2 linked regions of the Synechococcus elongatus PCC 11801 genome follow. The protein of the gene in region 1 interacts with the protein of each later gene in a pairwise test. Links are inferred from orthologs where the notes say so. Each region holds a gene or a part of one and is shown on either strand. Other genes may lie near its edges.

Region 1 (7,367 bases):
CGAGCAGCTTGGAGGCACGATCGCCACGTTTCTGGATCGTTCCAGAGTTCTGCTTGGTTCACGACTTGTTGCTCGCCTGACTGCAACCATTTGAGGTTGACTTGACCCTGTTCCGCTTCCGCATCCCCCAAAACCAAGCAAGCGATCGCGCCACTGCGATCCGCCCGTTTGAACTGCTTGCCAAAGGCACTGCCGCTAAGGTCGAGTTCGACGCTAAAGCCTGCCAGCCGCAGTCGCTGTGCCAGAACTAATGCCTGAGCTTCCGCGATCGCTCCCCGCGACACGAGGTAGAAATCCAAGCTCGTCGGCGGTACTTTTTGATTTTGTTGCAGCAGCAGGATCAGGCGTTCCAGCCCCATCGCCCAGCCAACCGCAGGGGTTTCGGGGCCACCGAGTTGTGATACCAAGCCGTCGTAGCGACCACCGCCACAGACTGTCGCCTGTGCTCCCAGATCAGAGGAAATGATTTCAAAAGCTGTGTGGGTGTAGTAGTCCAAGCCCCGCACCAGCTTGGGTTCCAGCCGATAGTCAATCCCTAAATTCGTCAGGAGTTGCTGCACCTGCTCAAACAACTGCCGCGATCGCTCGCTGAGATATTGCTGCAGGCTGGGCGCATCCGCCACGATCGCCTGTGTCCGTTCGTCTTTGCTGTCGAGAATCCGCAGTGGGTTGCGCTCAAGGCGATCGCGGGAGTCCGGATCGAGATCTGCCGCGTAGGGCGTCAAGTAATCAACTAACGCTTGGCGATAAGTCGCGCGATCGCTGGCATCACCCACGGAGTTGAGATCAAGCCGCAGGTTTTTCAGTCCCAAGGCTTGCAGGATTTGTGTCGCCAAGGCTATCGCTTCGGCATCAGCCCGCGCATCAGCTGTACCCAGTAGTTCCAAGCCCAGTTGATGAAACTGGCGTTGACGACCAGCTTGCGGACGTTCGTAGCGGAACATCGGACCGCAATACCACAGCCGCTGCACGCCACCTTGGCTGGCCAGACCATGCTCGATGTAAGCCCGCACCGTGCCCGCCGTACCTTCCGGCCGCAGGGTCAAGGAGCGATCGCCGCGATCGCGGAAACTATACATTTCCTTGCCGACGACATCCGTGGCTTCGCCGATGCCGCGCTCAAACAAGGATGTCTGTTCAAAGATGGGCGTGCGAATTTCTTGCACTGCCGCTTGGCTCAAAATCTGGCGGGCGGTTTGCTCTAGCCACTGCCAAATCTGACTTTCGGAGGGCAAAATGTCGCGGGTGCCGCGCAGCGCTTGCAAGCTAGCCATCGTTCTTGGGAAATCGGGTGGGGGCGCGTTCCAAAGAGGAACCCTTTCCAGCATGGTCTGAAAAGGGAACGTCTCGGAAGTCAAAATCAGGATAAGGATGGAGCGATCGCAGCTTAGGAAGCCGCCGCATCGCGATTGGGCAGGACGCAGCAGTTGACTTGATCGAGGCAGACCTTGCCCCACTGCAAGGCCCAACGGACCAAGGCGACTCGGTTGTCCGTGCCAGTTTTGGTGAGGATGTTGCTGATGTGGTTGTCTACCGTTCGCTTGCTGATATCGAGCTGGGTGGCAATTTCCTGATTCGTCAGCCCAGCCGCCACGAGATCTACGATCTGGAGCTCACGCTCAGAAAGCGCACTGTTGACGGGAAATTCACCACTTGCCGTCATAGCGACTGCCGACCTCAGGTATTTGTACTTAGCCCCCTTATTCTAGGCTGATGATTTGCGATGTCAGCGCTTGTTGACGCGTCTTCTCTATGGAATTGGCGATTGCATCGCACCTTCAGTACTAGGAACTAGCGTCGATCAGGTGCGATCGATACTGGACTTGTCAAAACTCCTCGTCGGTGCGCGACCCATGAAACCGCTATTGTGGCTGGCGATCGCCAGCCTAAGTTTGCTGTCCTTACCTGCCCAAGCCAAGGAGGACTTCTACGGCATTATTCAGCAGCGCCCCAGTGGGACAGTCGGAACTTGGACGATTGGCGATCGCGCCGTGACCGTGACTGACCAGACGGAGTTGGAAGGAAATCTTGTTGTCGGCACTTGTGTGGAAGTCGACTTTGACAACGGTCGCGTCGAAGAAATCGAAGTGGAACCTCTGTCGAAGTGTCGCTAGATCCAGCGTTGGGGATAGCGATCGCGGTTTGAAGTCCGGCGAAGTTTCCAGATAGGCTGGAGCAAGGATCAGGCTGGGGTTAATTCCGATCACCTAAAAGCCCTCCTTCAGTTTTTTGTTGCCCGTCCCTAATTTGCTGTGGCTACTCTGTCTGCCGATCTTGAAGTTCAAGCCCAAGCCACTCGTGCCGCGGCGCGTCAGCTCGCGCAGTGGAGTGGCCCCGCACGGCAAGCTTTGCTGGAGGCGATCGCTTCCAAACTGATGGCGGAAGCAGAAACGATTCTGGCGGCCAATCAGGCGGACTGCGAAGCGGCGATCGCAGAGGGCATTGCACCGGCACTCTATGCCCGTTTGAAATTGGATGCCGACAAACTAGCGGCGGCGATCGCCGGTGTCCGCGATCTCGCTAAACTGCCAGACCCGCTGGGTCAGATCCAGATCGATCGCGAGTTGGATGAAGGTCTGATCCTGCAGCGGCTGACCTGTCCGGTGGGCGTGTTGGGCGTTATCTTCGAAGCCCGTCCCGATGCGGTGATCCAGATTGCTTCACTCGCGATCAAGTCGGGTAATGGCGCGATCCTCAAGGGCGGCCGCGAAGCGATTCGGTCTTGCCAAGCGATCGTGGCGGCGATCGCCCAGGCGCTGGCTGAACAACAAGCCCCGGTTGATGCAATTCGCTTGCTGACTAGCCGCGAAGAAACGCTGGCGCTGCTCAAGCTCGATCGCTATGTCGATTTGATCATTCCGCGTGGCTCCAATAGCTTTGTTCGCTTTGTGCAGGACAACACCCGAATTCCGGTGATTGGTCACGCTGACGGTATCTGCCATCTTTACGTCGATCAGGCGGCTGCGATTGATAAAACCGTGACGATTGCCGTTGATGCCAAGACCCAATATCCGGCGGCCTGCAACGCGATCGAGACGCTGTTGATTCACGAGGCGATCGCACCCAGTTTTCTGCCAGTAGTCGCGGAAGCACTACAAGCAAAAGGTGTCAGTTTGCGCGGGGATGCAGCGGCTCAGGCGATCGTGCCGATGGCAGCCGCGACGGAAGAAGATTGGCGCACTGAATACAGCGACCTGATTCTGGCCGTGCGGATTGTGCCGACCCTTGAAGCCGCGATCGCCCACATCAATGAATACGGCTCCGGTCATACCGATGCGATCGCTACGGAAGATCCCGCTGCTGCCACGCAGTTTCTTAGCCAAGTCGATAGTGCCGGCGTCTATCACAACTGCTCGACCCGCTTTGCCGATGGCTTCCGCTATGGCTTCGGTGCGGAAGTGGGGATCAGTACCCAAAAACTACCGCCCCGTGGTCCCGTTGGTCTGGAAGGACTGGTGACCTACAAGTACGTCCTCAGCGGCGATGGGCAAATTGCCGCCACCTACAGCGGTGCTCAGGCGAAACCATTCCTGCATCGCGATCGCTGATCAGGCTGCTTCAAGCTCGGCGAATCGTTTGCCAAAGTTCGAGATAGCGATCGCGCACTGTTTCCGGTAGGGGCAAGATCAGCTCACTTTTCTCCAAGATGGCCTTTGGCGGGATCTGGAGGGGGGCTGCCTTGGCTGGGGCAATGGCTGCAGCAGTCAACACAGCCGGTGAAGCTGCCAGCCCAAGGGCTGCAAATTGTGGGGCGATCGCGGGCGACCAACCAAAGTCAATCCAGCGATCGCTCAAGGCTTCACTCACCCGTTTCTGTGGTTGTACCCAGAGATCAAGCCAAATGGACGTCCCGGATCGTGGCACCACTGCAGACAGGCGAGAGTCACGGCGCAGTGCTGCCAAAATATCTGCCGACCAGCCCACGGCAGCTAAGGCATCACCCAGCAGCAGTGGCTGTAAATAATTCCGAGAACTGTAGAGCTTGACCTGTTGGTGGAGTGACTTCAACAGCGGCTCAAGGTCGGGAATCTCAGCCAAGTTGGGTTGGTTGTAGCTCCAGCCCAAGCGCTTCAAGGTGAGACCAATCACCTCTCGCGGATCGTCCGGCAGAATCAGTTGCCCTCGCAGCTCTGGACGCCAGAGATCGGTCCAGTCTTGGAGCGGACTGGTCAGGCGATCGCGGCGAAAGGCAATCATCGTTGTGCCCCAGCGGTAGGGCGCTGCCCAAATCTCACCTGCATCACTGAGAAAACCCTGGCGATCGCGGCGAAGTTGTTGTCGCCAGCGTTGGGGGAGAGCCGTCCAATGCCGCCAGTGATTGGGGTTGAAAGGTGCGAGTCGTCCTGAGGCGATCGCTTGTTGCAGCCAGCCATCCCCAATGCCGACCAGATTCGGCAGTTGCGTGGGGTCATCGTTCAGCAAGCGACGGCTACTCTCCGCCAAGCCAGACCAGCGATCGAGCTGCACTGTCAGACGAGTGCGATCTTGAAATCGCCGCAGAATCGGCGCGGGAATTGTGTTGCCTGGCAGTGCCAACTGCAAGTCAGCCGAGCGGCAGCCAGTCAGTGCCAGCGCTGGCAACCCCGCACTCGCTTGCAGAAAACGGCGACGACTCAAAAACATCCGATCGGCTCAGGCAAATCCCTCGGTCATGCTACAGCGCCCCCGAAAGTTAAGTCTTTGGGATCAACGCTGCCTGCCTTGATTCCGATTTTTAAGATGGCCGAAGTGCCATTGCCCCTGCCCATATGACCGACCTGGAATCTCAAATTCGCGAACTCCAAGCTCAACTCGATCGCCAGTGGTTGGTCTTGTGTGAGCTGCATCAATATGTGCTTCAGCAGCAGCCCGCCTTCTCAGTCGCAGTTGCAACGCCAGAGTCCACTGCAGAGGCCGATCTGCAAGTTCAACGGCTGCATGCCCAGCTCACAGCCGCCTATGGCCGGATTGCTGCCTTGGAAGAACAAGTCCTCAATCAGTCGCCGCACTTGCAATACCGCTAGCTGCGATCGCGCGATCGCCCAAATCATCCACCCATGCTCGTAGGGTTTCGACAGTGGCACCGCAGGTCAAACTGGCGGCGATCGCCATGCCTCCCGCAGCAACCCCTTCTTTAACAAAGCCCTGCTCGTAGACGCGCAATTGCGCATGGCGCGATTGGCTGAAATCCAGCTGTGTGGATAGCAGCAATGGTTCTGAGCCCAGTTGTGCAGCGATCGCGGGCCCTAATTGAGCCACCTGGGCACTGCGATCAGCCATTACCCAACGGGTCGTCCCGACGGCAATCCGATCCGGTTGCCATGCCACGCCAGTGCGAGCGATCGCGGCCATCAGTGCGTAGGCTGCCAGCATTTGAGTGCCACCCGCCAACAGAATCGGCATCGTTTGACTAGCCGCCATGGCCAATCCCGCTGCCGCAATCAACATCGGATCGGCGATCGCTGCTGCGAGTGCCAAGGGCGATCGCTGAGTGCGATCGGAAATTACCGCGAGTCCTTGTTGAACAATCGCTAACTTCTGGGTGTGGTTACAGGTGGGATGGCTGCTACTGACGCAGCCGGCTGCTTCCACGCCCAATGCCAATAGCAGGGCTAGGGCTGTGCTGGTGCCGCCAACCACACATTCACCCAGAACCAACCAGCGATCGGGATGTTGAGCCGCGATCGCCGCCCCTTGGGCCTGTCCTTGCTGGAAAAGTTGTTCTGCGACTGCGATCGGTAAGGCCTGGCCAGTACTGAGGCAGCGTGCCGGTTGACTAGCGAGGCGAATGGCTGGAACTGGCAATGGCTGCACCAGTCCTGCATCGATCAAGACGAGTGGCGTGGCCAACTGCTCCACGCAGGCTCGCGTGATCAGAACTGGCGATGCGCCTGCCTGTAATGGAGGCAATGGGTATTGCGGATGCGGAGTCGGACCGTTGTAGAGAAACTCAGCATCAGCGTGGGCAGTGTAGCGGCGATCGCGAGGCGTTTTGCCCGCTGCTGAAATGCCGGGGATCAGTGCCGTTTCAGTAAAGGCCAGCAGAACAGCCAACAAAGGCGATCGCCCCTGAACTTGAGTCAACCAAGGGTTCAGTTGGGCTTCACCCCCCCAGCAAGCGATCGCGTCAGGCAGCATCGAGATCAAGGACGGTCTGTAACCACTCTGGTGGGGCAGGAATCGGGGTTCCCAAGCGGCGGAAGAGCACCCAAGCCACCCCATGCACAACAAGGACGTAGAGCAGACTGCTGAGAGCGATCGTTACCAAGGCCACCGCTTGCACGGTTGAGAGTGGAATCTGGCCCAGCCAGCCCATCAGTCCCATCAACCACTCTAAGAAGCCCGTGACTTGAGCTGTGAGGTAGGTCCAAATGTCCTCGCCCAAGAGTACTGACAAAACTCCGAGGCGGAAGAAAAAGCCAATGGTCTCTAGGCCGCCTCCCAGCAGAATCGACCAGCCCCAGGAAAGGCGTCGCTGCCAGCAGCAGCCTAGTAAAACGCCGAGGCAACCCGGCGGCAGCAAAAAGAGGATGCCGCGAGTGGGACCGAGGAGGACGAACAACAACAGACTGGCGACGATCGCCCCTAGCCAAGCGCTACGCGGGCCCCAGCGTCGGTAGAGCAAGGCGATCGGCAAGGGGAATAGCACCCGTAGCACCGGCCCCAGGGGGAAGAAGAAGTTGACTAACCAAAGCAGCGCCGCAGCACTGGCCATGAAAGCCGTTTCCACCAGTGCCAGCGGTCCCTTAGGTTCTGTGCGGGCAGCGATCGCCATAGGCGTCACGGGTGTTGCCGCATTCGCGTCGGCATCGACCCAACTATCCCAATCCTCGTCGAGCGGCTCCTGGGCCGGTTCTATCGTCATGCACCGCGACCTTGACTCGCTCTCATCCTACTGGCTGAAGATACTGCTGCAGCCAATGACTGCACTGGGCGATCGCAGCAAGGTTCGCGATTTCGTAGCCGTGGGTGTTGTCCGTGGCAAAGCCTAAGCAAGCGGCTCGAGGCACATGACCAAACTTCATGGCGATCGAGCCATCACTGCCAAAGCCCTGCAAAACTGCTTCCTGTATCGGCAAGTCGATCGCGATCGCGGCTTGTCGCAAGTCTTGATTTAGATCCTCGTCATACAGGCCGTAAGCATCTTGGGACAGCAGGACGGGTGCTTCGCTGGCAGCGATCGGATATTCCGGCGCAACGGGAATAATCTCCAAGGCAATCAAGGCCGCTAATCGCTGACGTTGGCTATGGAAGAGCGCTCCGACCGCACCCACTTCTTCTTTGGCTGAGGCGACAAGATGAACGGTGTAGCGAGGCTGCTTCAGCTGCACTGCCAGATCGAGCAAAATTGCCAGCGAGGCTTTGTTGTCGAGGGCATAGCCAGCAAT
Region 2 (7,216 bases), 320 kb from region 1 along the record:
GTAGTGGCCTTGGGCTTGCGCGACAACTTGCTGACGCGCTTCTTGCCCGGCGTCCCGCGCTATATGTTCCTGAGCAGCATCCGACAAGTCGGTGATGTCATCCTCGTCGATAACGACGATGTGATTGAAGACAATTTCGATGCGATCGGCCTCAGCAATCTGATTAATTGCGAGGTGATTACCGAAGCGGGAGAGCCGCTGGGTCGTGTCCGTGGGTTTAAGTTTGACATCGCCACCGGTAAGCTCGAATCCCTAGTGATCGCCTCTTTGGGCTTGGCTTTTGTGCCGGAAAGTGTCCTCAGTACCTTTGAGCTGGGCGTACAGGAAATTGTTAGTGGCGGGCCCGATCGCGTCATTGTCTTTGAGGGTGCCGAAGATCGGATGGTGCAGCTGACCGCTGGCCTGCTCGAGAAACTGGGGCTCGGTGGTTGGGACGACGACGAGTACGATCGCTACTCCCTACCGATTACCCCAGTCGAAAATCAGCTCGGTGCCGGTGAACCGCTGCCGCCGCAACGGGATTACAGCCAGCAACCGTTCCGCGCTCGGCGCGAAGATCGCCGCCAAGAAGAACTGGTTGAACCGCTGCGCCAAAGTCGTCCGGCTGCCCGTCGTCTCTACATGGACGAGGAAGAAGCGGCACCCGCACAACGTCGCTGGGAAGATGAGCCTGCACCTCGCCCGCGATCGCAACAGCCTAGCCGCGATCGCTACATCGACGAAGATGAAGGCTACGACGATCTGCCTGCACCCCGCGTCCAACGTCGTGCTGATTCAGCACGACCCGCACCAACTCGGGCGAGCAACCCACAACCGCTGCCCCAAGATGATGATCCGTTTGGGGACGCATGGGCCGAGCCAGATAACAGTCCTGAACTGCAGCTGCCCCAGCACCAACGTCAGCCAGAATACGAAGAAGGCTAGGTTGCACTGAATCGAAATTGAGCTACTGCAGGCAGTAGTGATATTCAACAGTGGCTCATTGCCTGATATTTTGTAAAACGCGTACAACTCAAGCAGCGTCAGTCTTTGCCTGCTGACTCAGGTTGCTGCTTGCGGTTCTCTAACTGCGCGATCGCCATGCTCAAGAATTGGCGACTTCCCGCAGTCCCACACGAATTTGGCGCGATCGCTTGCTAAAAATACAGAGAACAAGTTATACCTGTTTAACAGGTTGTCTTTGTTTAACGGAGAACCATGACCGTCTCCCTCAATCCCCTCTTGGCTGATCCTCCTGCACTCGGTGTTGGACGGCACTGCATCCTTGAGATCTACGGCTGTGCCGGTGAACTGCTCAATGATGCTGCTTACGTAGATCGTTCGATTCGTGAAGCCGCGATCGCTGCCGGAGCGACTCTCCTCAATCAGGTCTGCCATGAGTTTGAACCTCAGGGCGTGACAGCTCTAGCACTGCTGGCTGAATCCCATATCTCCATCCACACCTGGCCCGAAAATGGCTATGCAGCGGTGGATGTCTTTACTTGCGGCGACCACACTCAGCCCGAAGTCGCCTGCCACCATCTCATTCAAGCTTTCAAAGCTGAACATCATAGTCTGCACAGTATTGTCAGACGGCCTCCCGCTGCGATTCGCGAACACGAGCGCGTGCCGGCCTAACGCCAAGGTCATCGATTCAATCTAGTGATTAGCGGTGGGCGGCTCCTTGAACCGAAGTCTGGGGGCCGCCTTCTCTTTTCCGTTGTTTTTCTTTGCTGCACAGCACATGAACGAACCATGGCAAAAAAAATTTTTGGTGTCCGCGTTGAGGAAGATTTACGCCAGCAATTGAAGCAGTTGGCGTTGATTAAGGGTTTCTATCACAACAGTGGCCAGCACAAGGGCAAGCCCGATCTCAGTGGCTTGGTGCTGGCGATTCTGGAAGAGTATGTGGCTCAAAACCAAGCAGTACTCGATGCTGCTGGGCCGTTTGTGGAAGAGCCCGAGCCAGCCACTGCGCCCAAATCAACTCCAACCCGTCAGCGTAAACCCGCCGCCACAGCGTCGAAAGCGAAAACAACGCGATCGCCCCGCAAACGTAAAACCTCTGGTTCTGGTCCCGCCAAATAAGGTGGCGGCGCTGTTAGGAATCCACTGGCTGCCGACGACGGAGCAGGCGATCGCGCAGTTGCTGAACTTCTGGTAGAGGCAAACGACTGACCGGCAGAGCAAAAGCCAGTAAACCCACGCCACTCGCGATCGCCAGTTTCACAATCAGCAGGATCAGATTCTGCGCGGGCCAGAGGCGATCGAGCCCCAGTTGAGCACCGTAGGCCAAGACCCCACAGCCAAAGCTCCAAGCACTGAGTAGCGCAATCCAGCTCCCCCATGGCAGGAGAGGCAATCCTTTCAGTCGACGATGCAAAATCCAGAGCAGGGCAATAAGAGAGACAAGGTTGACGCCTACGGTGGCCAAGACTAAACCGGGTGCGCCAAAGGGTTTGAGCAGCAGCCAGTCGAACAGGGCATTGAGGAAGATATTGAAGATGCTGATGCGGAATGGAGTCTGACCATCGCCTAGGGCATAGAAAACCCGCACTAGGACATCGCGCCCGAGGTAGACAAACATACCGATGCTGTAGGCCACCAGCAGCGAAGCCACCAGATCAGTTGCTTCAGTTTGAAAGGCGCCGCGCTCGTAGACCAACTGCACGATTGGGAAAGCTAGTGCTGCCATCAAAGCTCCGAGGGGCAGCATCAACAGCGCAGTCAAAAATAAGCCCTGACGGATCCGCTGCTTCAGTTCTGGCCATTGCTCCGGCTCTGCTAGACGAGAGAGCACCGGCAACAACGGTACCAAAATGACATTCGAGAGAATGCCGAGGGGAGTTTGCACCAGTAGACCGGCATAGCCTAAACCGGCGGCGGCTTGGGGAATGAAGGAGGCAAAGAACAGATCGGTGTAGACGTTGATCTGCAGCATGCCTGAAGAAAAAGTGGCAGGGCCGAGAATTTTCAGGACTGCTTGTACCTCGGGACGTTGCCATTCAAAGCGCAATCGCAGTCCGGCGAGGCCATGACGAAACTGGGCGGGCAGTTGAATCACCCATTGCAGGATCGCGCCTAGCAGCGTGCTACCTGCCAACACAATGCCGCCCAGAATTGCGAGTTGGGGACTGGTGATTTGGCTGCCGACTTGCCACCACAACACCCCGACGCCACCAATCACAGCCAAGCTGGAAAAGAGCGGGCTGACTGAGGGTAGCCAGTAGGTATCAGCGGCGTTGAGCACGCCAAAGCCAATGCCAATCAACCCTGCGAGCAAGGCCATCGGTGCCATGATCCGCAGCTGAAGAACCGCGATCGCCCTTGTTTCTTGACCGGTCGGCGTTAGGTCCAGACCCGGTGCAACCAAACCGATCAGCGGATCAGCAAAGATCACCAGCAGCACGGTGACGATCAGCAGACTGATGCCAACAAGGGTCGTAATCGTTTCGACCAAGGGGCCACTGTCGCGGCGATCGCGCTTGGCAAGAACACTGACCATCGCACTGTGAAAAGGACCGTTAATCCCCCCCAATAGAATGAGCAGGAAGCCCGGAATGACGTAGGCATAGTTGTAGGCATCGAAGGCTGGCCCAACCCCAAAGGCGGCCGCGATCGCCTGTTGCCGGACCAGTCCAAAAACTTTGCTGAGCAGGGTGGCCACAGCAACGATGCCAGCAATGCCAGCAAGCGATCGGGCCGGTTTAGGAGCGTCTGGCACAGGATGCGAAAGAATGGATGACGGCCTGAACAGTCTACGACGCCCCCATGCCTCAGCGGCTCTACACCTATCCCCCTCTGTTGCGGGGGCGCCTGCTCCAGCGCTACAAACGCTTTTTTGCCGATATTGAACTCGACAGTGGTGAGACGATTACTGCTCACTGTCCCAACACAGGTCCAATGACAGGTATCTGCCAGATCGGTAATCCTGTCTACGTCTCGAAATCGGATAACCCTAAGCGCAAGCTGGCCTACACCTGGGAGCTGATTGAGGTAACGGACAACGAACCGACTTGGGTAGGCGTCAACACCGGCTTGCCCAATCGTGTGGTTCAAGCCCTGTTGGAGCAGCATTATCTAACCGCTCTAGGTGACTACGGCACAGTCCAGCGGGAGGTTCCCTACGGTGAAAACAGTCGGGTGGACTTTCGACTAGAAGGCGATCGCCCCATCTACGTCGAGGTCAAAAACACGACCTGGACAGATGGCCGTCTAGCGCTTTTCCCCGATACCGTTACGACCCGTGGCCAAAAGCATCTCCGAGAGCTGACAGCCCTGCTACCGGAAGCGCGAGCGGTGATGCTCTACTTCATCAATCGCGGTGATTGCACCGCCTTTGCACCGGGTGACAGCGCTGATCCGGTCTATGGCCAACTGTTGCGGACTGGCGTAGCAGCAGGACTTGAAGTCTATCCCTGTCAGTTCCAGATCAGTCCTGAAGGAATTGATTTTCTAGGTGTGGCCCCTTTGCAACTCTAGAGGGATCAGTGATGTTCAGGATGCACTTGGGTTTCTTCTGGAACCTGCGCTAGGCTGCGATCGCTTCTGTTGCTTTGCTATGAACTACGCTCTTACCCAAGCTGTCCTGACTGGCACCCTTGAGGTCATCACCTTTGGCGGTGCTGCTGTTTTGGGCGTGGCTGCCGTCCGCAGTTGGGTCAGGGATGTCTTGAATCCCGATCGCACCTTGATTCAGCTCCGTCAGCAACTTCAAGACTTGGAGCGGAAACTTGAAGAAGCTCCCGAAGATCTTCGACAAGTCGGTCGACTGCGGGCTGAGAATGCAATCCTGACCCAAAACAATCAGCAACTTGAACGCTTAGTAAGTCAACTGCAGCAGCAGGTTAAAGACCAAGAAAACACTCTCTTAGGGTTAGTTCAAGAGAAACAAGATTTACTCACTCAAGTTAGCGATCGCGATCGCCAAATTGCCCAGCTCACCACGGCTTTACAGACCCTTGAAGCCCAAGCTGATCAGCGATCGCAGGATTTTCAAGAGCTACTGGAAGAGCGCGAACAAATCTTGGAAGCGATGGAACTCGCGCAAACCGATCGCGATCAGCTGGCCCAGACCCTTCAGCAACTGCAAGTACAGCAAGGTAGTCTGACCAGCCAAGCCAGCCGTTTAGATGAGCAGAATCGGGAGCTCATTAGTAATCTGCAGGTGCGCGAGCAAACCATCCAGCAACTCCACGACAACTTGACCGCGCTGGAATCACTGCTGCAAGAAGAGCAAGAGCGCAGAGCAGAACAAGAGACGCAACTCATTCAAGTTCGTGAGCAGCTCCAGATTTTGATTCGGCAGCGCTTGAGCCAACAGGCTGGTGTGCGCCCTGCCACAGTCCGCCGTTGGCTAGGCGGTGCCTAGAGTCTCCTTCAGAGTCACCTGGCTGGATGCTCTCTAAAACAGTATTCAATCCCTCCGTCCAGCCATTGTTCTTATCGAATTGAGCCTGTCTCAGCTCACAATTTGATAGCTGCAGGAAAAGAAGTTTCTCCTGAGTGGAATAGTGATTAGTGAAGCAATTGCGCATTGCTGTGTGCTGGTCTTGAGTGCTTATGCTAGGGCTAATGAATGGATCGATGAGAAGGAGTGAGTTCCTTGCGTTCAGCGATCGGATGCTGGGTCTGGCGATGAAGCATGCTGAACATCACAAAATGATTCACGAAATCATCTTGAAAGTCCGTTCTTAGTGTTCTTTTTCCTGCACGTTGATCATGATTTTTTGGTTAAAATAAAGAAACTTTGTTTCTTGATGGTGGAACTGTAGCCGCTGATTCTCTGAAATTTAGATCATCTCTTCTAAAATGTGTTCAGTGGTTACATATTCCGGTTTACAGTTATAAGAATCTCTTTGTTATCTGAGGTCTGGGATGAGGTCGGCGGACGCTGATTTGGGAGCTTCAAGCGGTCCAATAGGGGGTAATAATGCCCTTTGTCGCTACTTGGGAAATACCATTCGCGAATTGCGTCAGCGCCATGGATTAACGATTGCAGAAGTCTCTCAGAAGGCTGGAATCTCGCGTGGCATGCTGTCGAAAATTGAAAACGCACAAACATCAGCGAGTTTAGAAACCCTAGAAAAATTAGTATCTGTTCTAGGAATTTCGCTCAGTGCGCTGTTTAAGGGCTACGAAGTCTCGACAGAGAAAGTCTTTTTGGTTCCCAGCGGTACTGCCAAAGAGGTGGTTCGACGGGGAACTCGCAACGGCCACACTTATCAGCTATTAGCTAGTGATCCCAGTACGCAATTTTGCTTTGAGTCCTTCTTAATTACCCTTCATGAAGGGTCGGAGCCGTTTGCCGCTTTTGAACATCCCGGCTTTGAATCAATTTATGTTCTCGAAGGAAAAATGCAGTATCGCCACGGCGATAGATCTTACTTGCTGCAAGCGGGAGATGCGCTCACTTTTCAAAGTGATATTCCCCACGGTCCTGAAATGCTGATTGAGCTACCGATTCGCTTTTTAGCGACTGTTTTCAATGTGCGAGGCATGCTGCCTGAGTTTGCGTTTATTGCTGCATCTGAGGTAACTGGGGCCGAAGAACCAGAGGGGCAGTCCTAGCCCGATCGCAGTTGCGGATATTTTTCTCGCTTGAGACTGGTGATTGCCCCTGTTTGAGACCAGAATCCAGCAAGTGGGCGGCTGGTGATAACTTGACGATCGCGATGCACTGGGAGTACCTCTACCGCGATCGCCAGAGTGGGCGCTAAAGTCTGGGAAGTTTTTGCTGTCTTCCAAACCCCAGCCTATGGCGACTGTTGTATTTGTCGGCTACAGCGTTTTGCACAGCCTGCTACTGGTCGGTGCGCTGCTGCTCAGTTGGCGATCGCCGGGTTGGGACACGGCCATCCTCGCGTTTGTGGCGCTCGGGCTGGTTTATGACAACGCGATCGTGGCGGCTGGCCGCTGGATTGGGGAAGGCGATCGCCTCGCAGGTCTCGCTAAGTGGCGCTATCTACTGCACATCCTTGGCTCGCCGCTTTTGATCATTGCCGGTTGGCAGGTGGCCCTACGAGCGGGTTTTGCTTGGGCGGAAACATCCACGGCGATGTGGCTGGCGATCGCCCTGACGGCCAGTCTGATTGGCATTGACCTCTGGACGCGCTACCGCGGCTTGGATCTCGCGCCCGTCAACTTCGGCGGCACGCTGCGCTATAAGGATGTGCGCTTCAATCCTGAAATTCCAGTCATTCTGACCACGCTGATTTTGCTGGGGCTGGGCATTCTT

Evidence for each region. Proteins that work in one complex are often made in the same cells at the same time.
Region 2: the proteins of DOP62_RS07340 (region 1) and sfsA interact in binary tests that used the Escherichia coli proteins (3 or more experiments, as listed by UniProt). The link is inferred for Synechococcus elongatus PCC 11801 from one-to-one orthologs.

Annotation. Positions count from the first base shown.
Region 1 is NZ_CP030139.2:1,520,650-1,528,016, reverse strand. The notes cover bases 1,432-4,400. They hold DOP62_RS07340 (glutamate-5-semialdehyde dehydrogenase), read left to right. Parts: upstream 1,432-2,252; coding sequence 2,253-3,548; downstream 3,549-4,400. Other genes in these bases: DOP62_RS07335 (extracellular solute-binding protein), read right to left, coding at 3,559-4,400; DOP62_RS07345 (DUF5666 domain-containing protein), read left to right, coding at 1,854-2,114; DOP62_RS07350 (helix-turn-helix domain-containing protein), read right to left, coding at 1,432-1,663. Also shown: hisS (histidine--tRNA ligase), read right to left, coding at 1-1,274; more of DOP62_RS07350, read right to left, coding at 1,388-1,431; more of DOP62_RS07335, read right to left, coding at 4,401-4,623; DOP62_RS07330 (hypothetical protein), read left to right, coding at 4,749-5,003; nicotinate mononucleotide-dependent phosphoribosyltransferase CobT, read right to left, coding at 4,972-6,117; DOP62_RS07320 (DUF2232 domain-containing protein), read right to left, coding at 6,107-6,844; DOP62_RS07315 (M42 family metallopeptidase), read right to left, coding at 6,867-7,367. UniProt on the Escherichia coli protein: Catalyzes the NADPH-dependent reduction of L-glutamate 5-phosphate into L-glutamate 5-semialdehyde and phosphate. The product spontaneously undergoes cyclization to form 1-pyrroline-5-carboxylate.
Region 2 is NZ_CP030139.2:1,204,017-1,211,232, reverse strand. Bases 2,788-5,605 are described here. They hold sfsA (DNA/RNA nuclease SfsA), read left to right. Parts: upstream 2,788-3,750; coding sequence 3,751-4,461; downstream 4,462-5,605. Other genes in these bases: DOP62_RS05765 (hypothetical protein), read left to right, coding at 4,541-5,350; murJ (murein biosynthesis integral membrane protein MurJ), read right to left, coding at 2,788-3,703. Also shown: DOP62_RS05790 (PRC-barrel domain-containing protein), read left to right, coding at 1-924; speD (adenosylmethionine decarboxylase), read left to right, coding at 1,198-1,617; DOP62_RS05780 (hypothetical protein), read left to right, coding at 1,735-2,067; more of murJ, read right to left, coding at 2,081-2,787; DOP62_RS05760 (helix-turn-helix domain-containing protein), read left to right, coding at 5,857-6,549; DOP62_RS05755 (hypothetical protein), read left to right, coding at 6,737-7,216. UniProt on the Escherichia coli protein: Binds to DNA non-specifically. Could be a regulatory factor involved in maltose metabolism.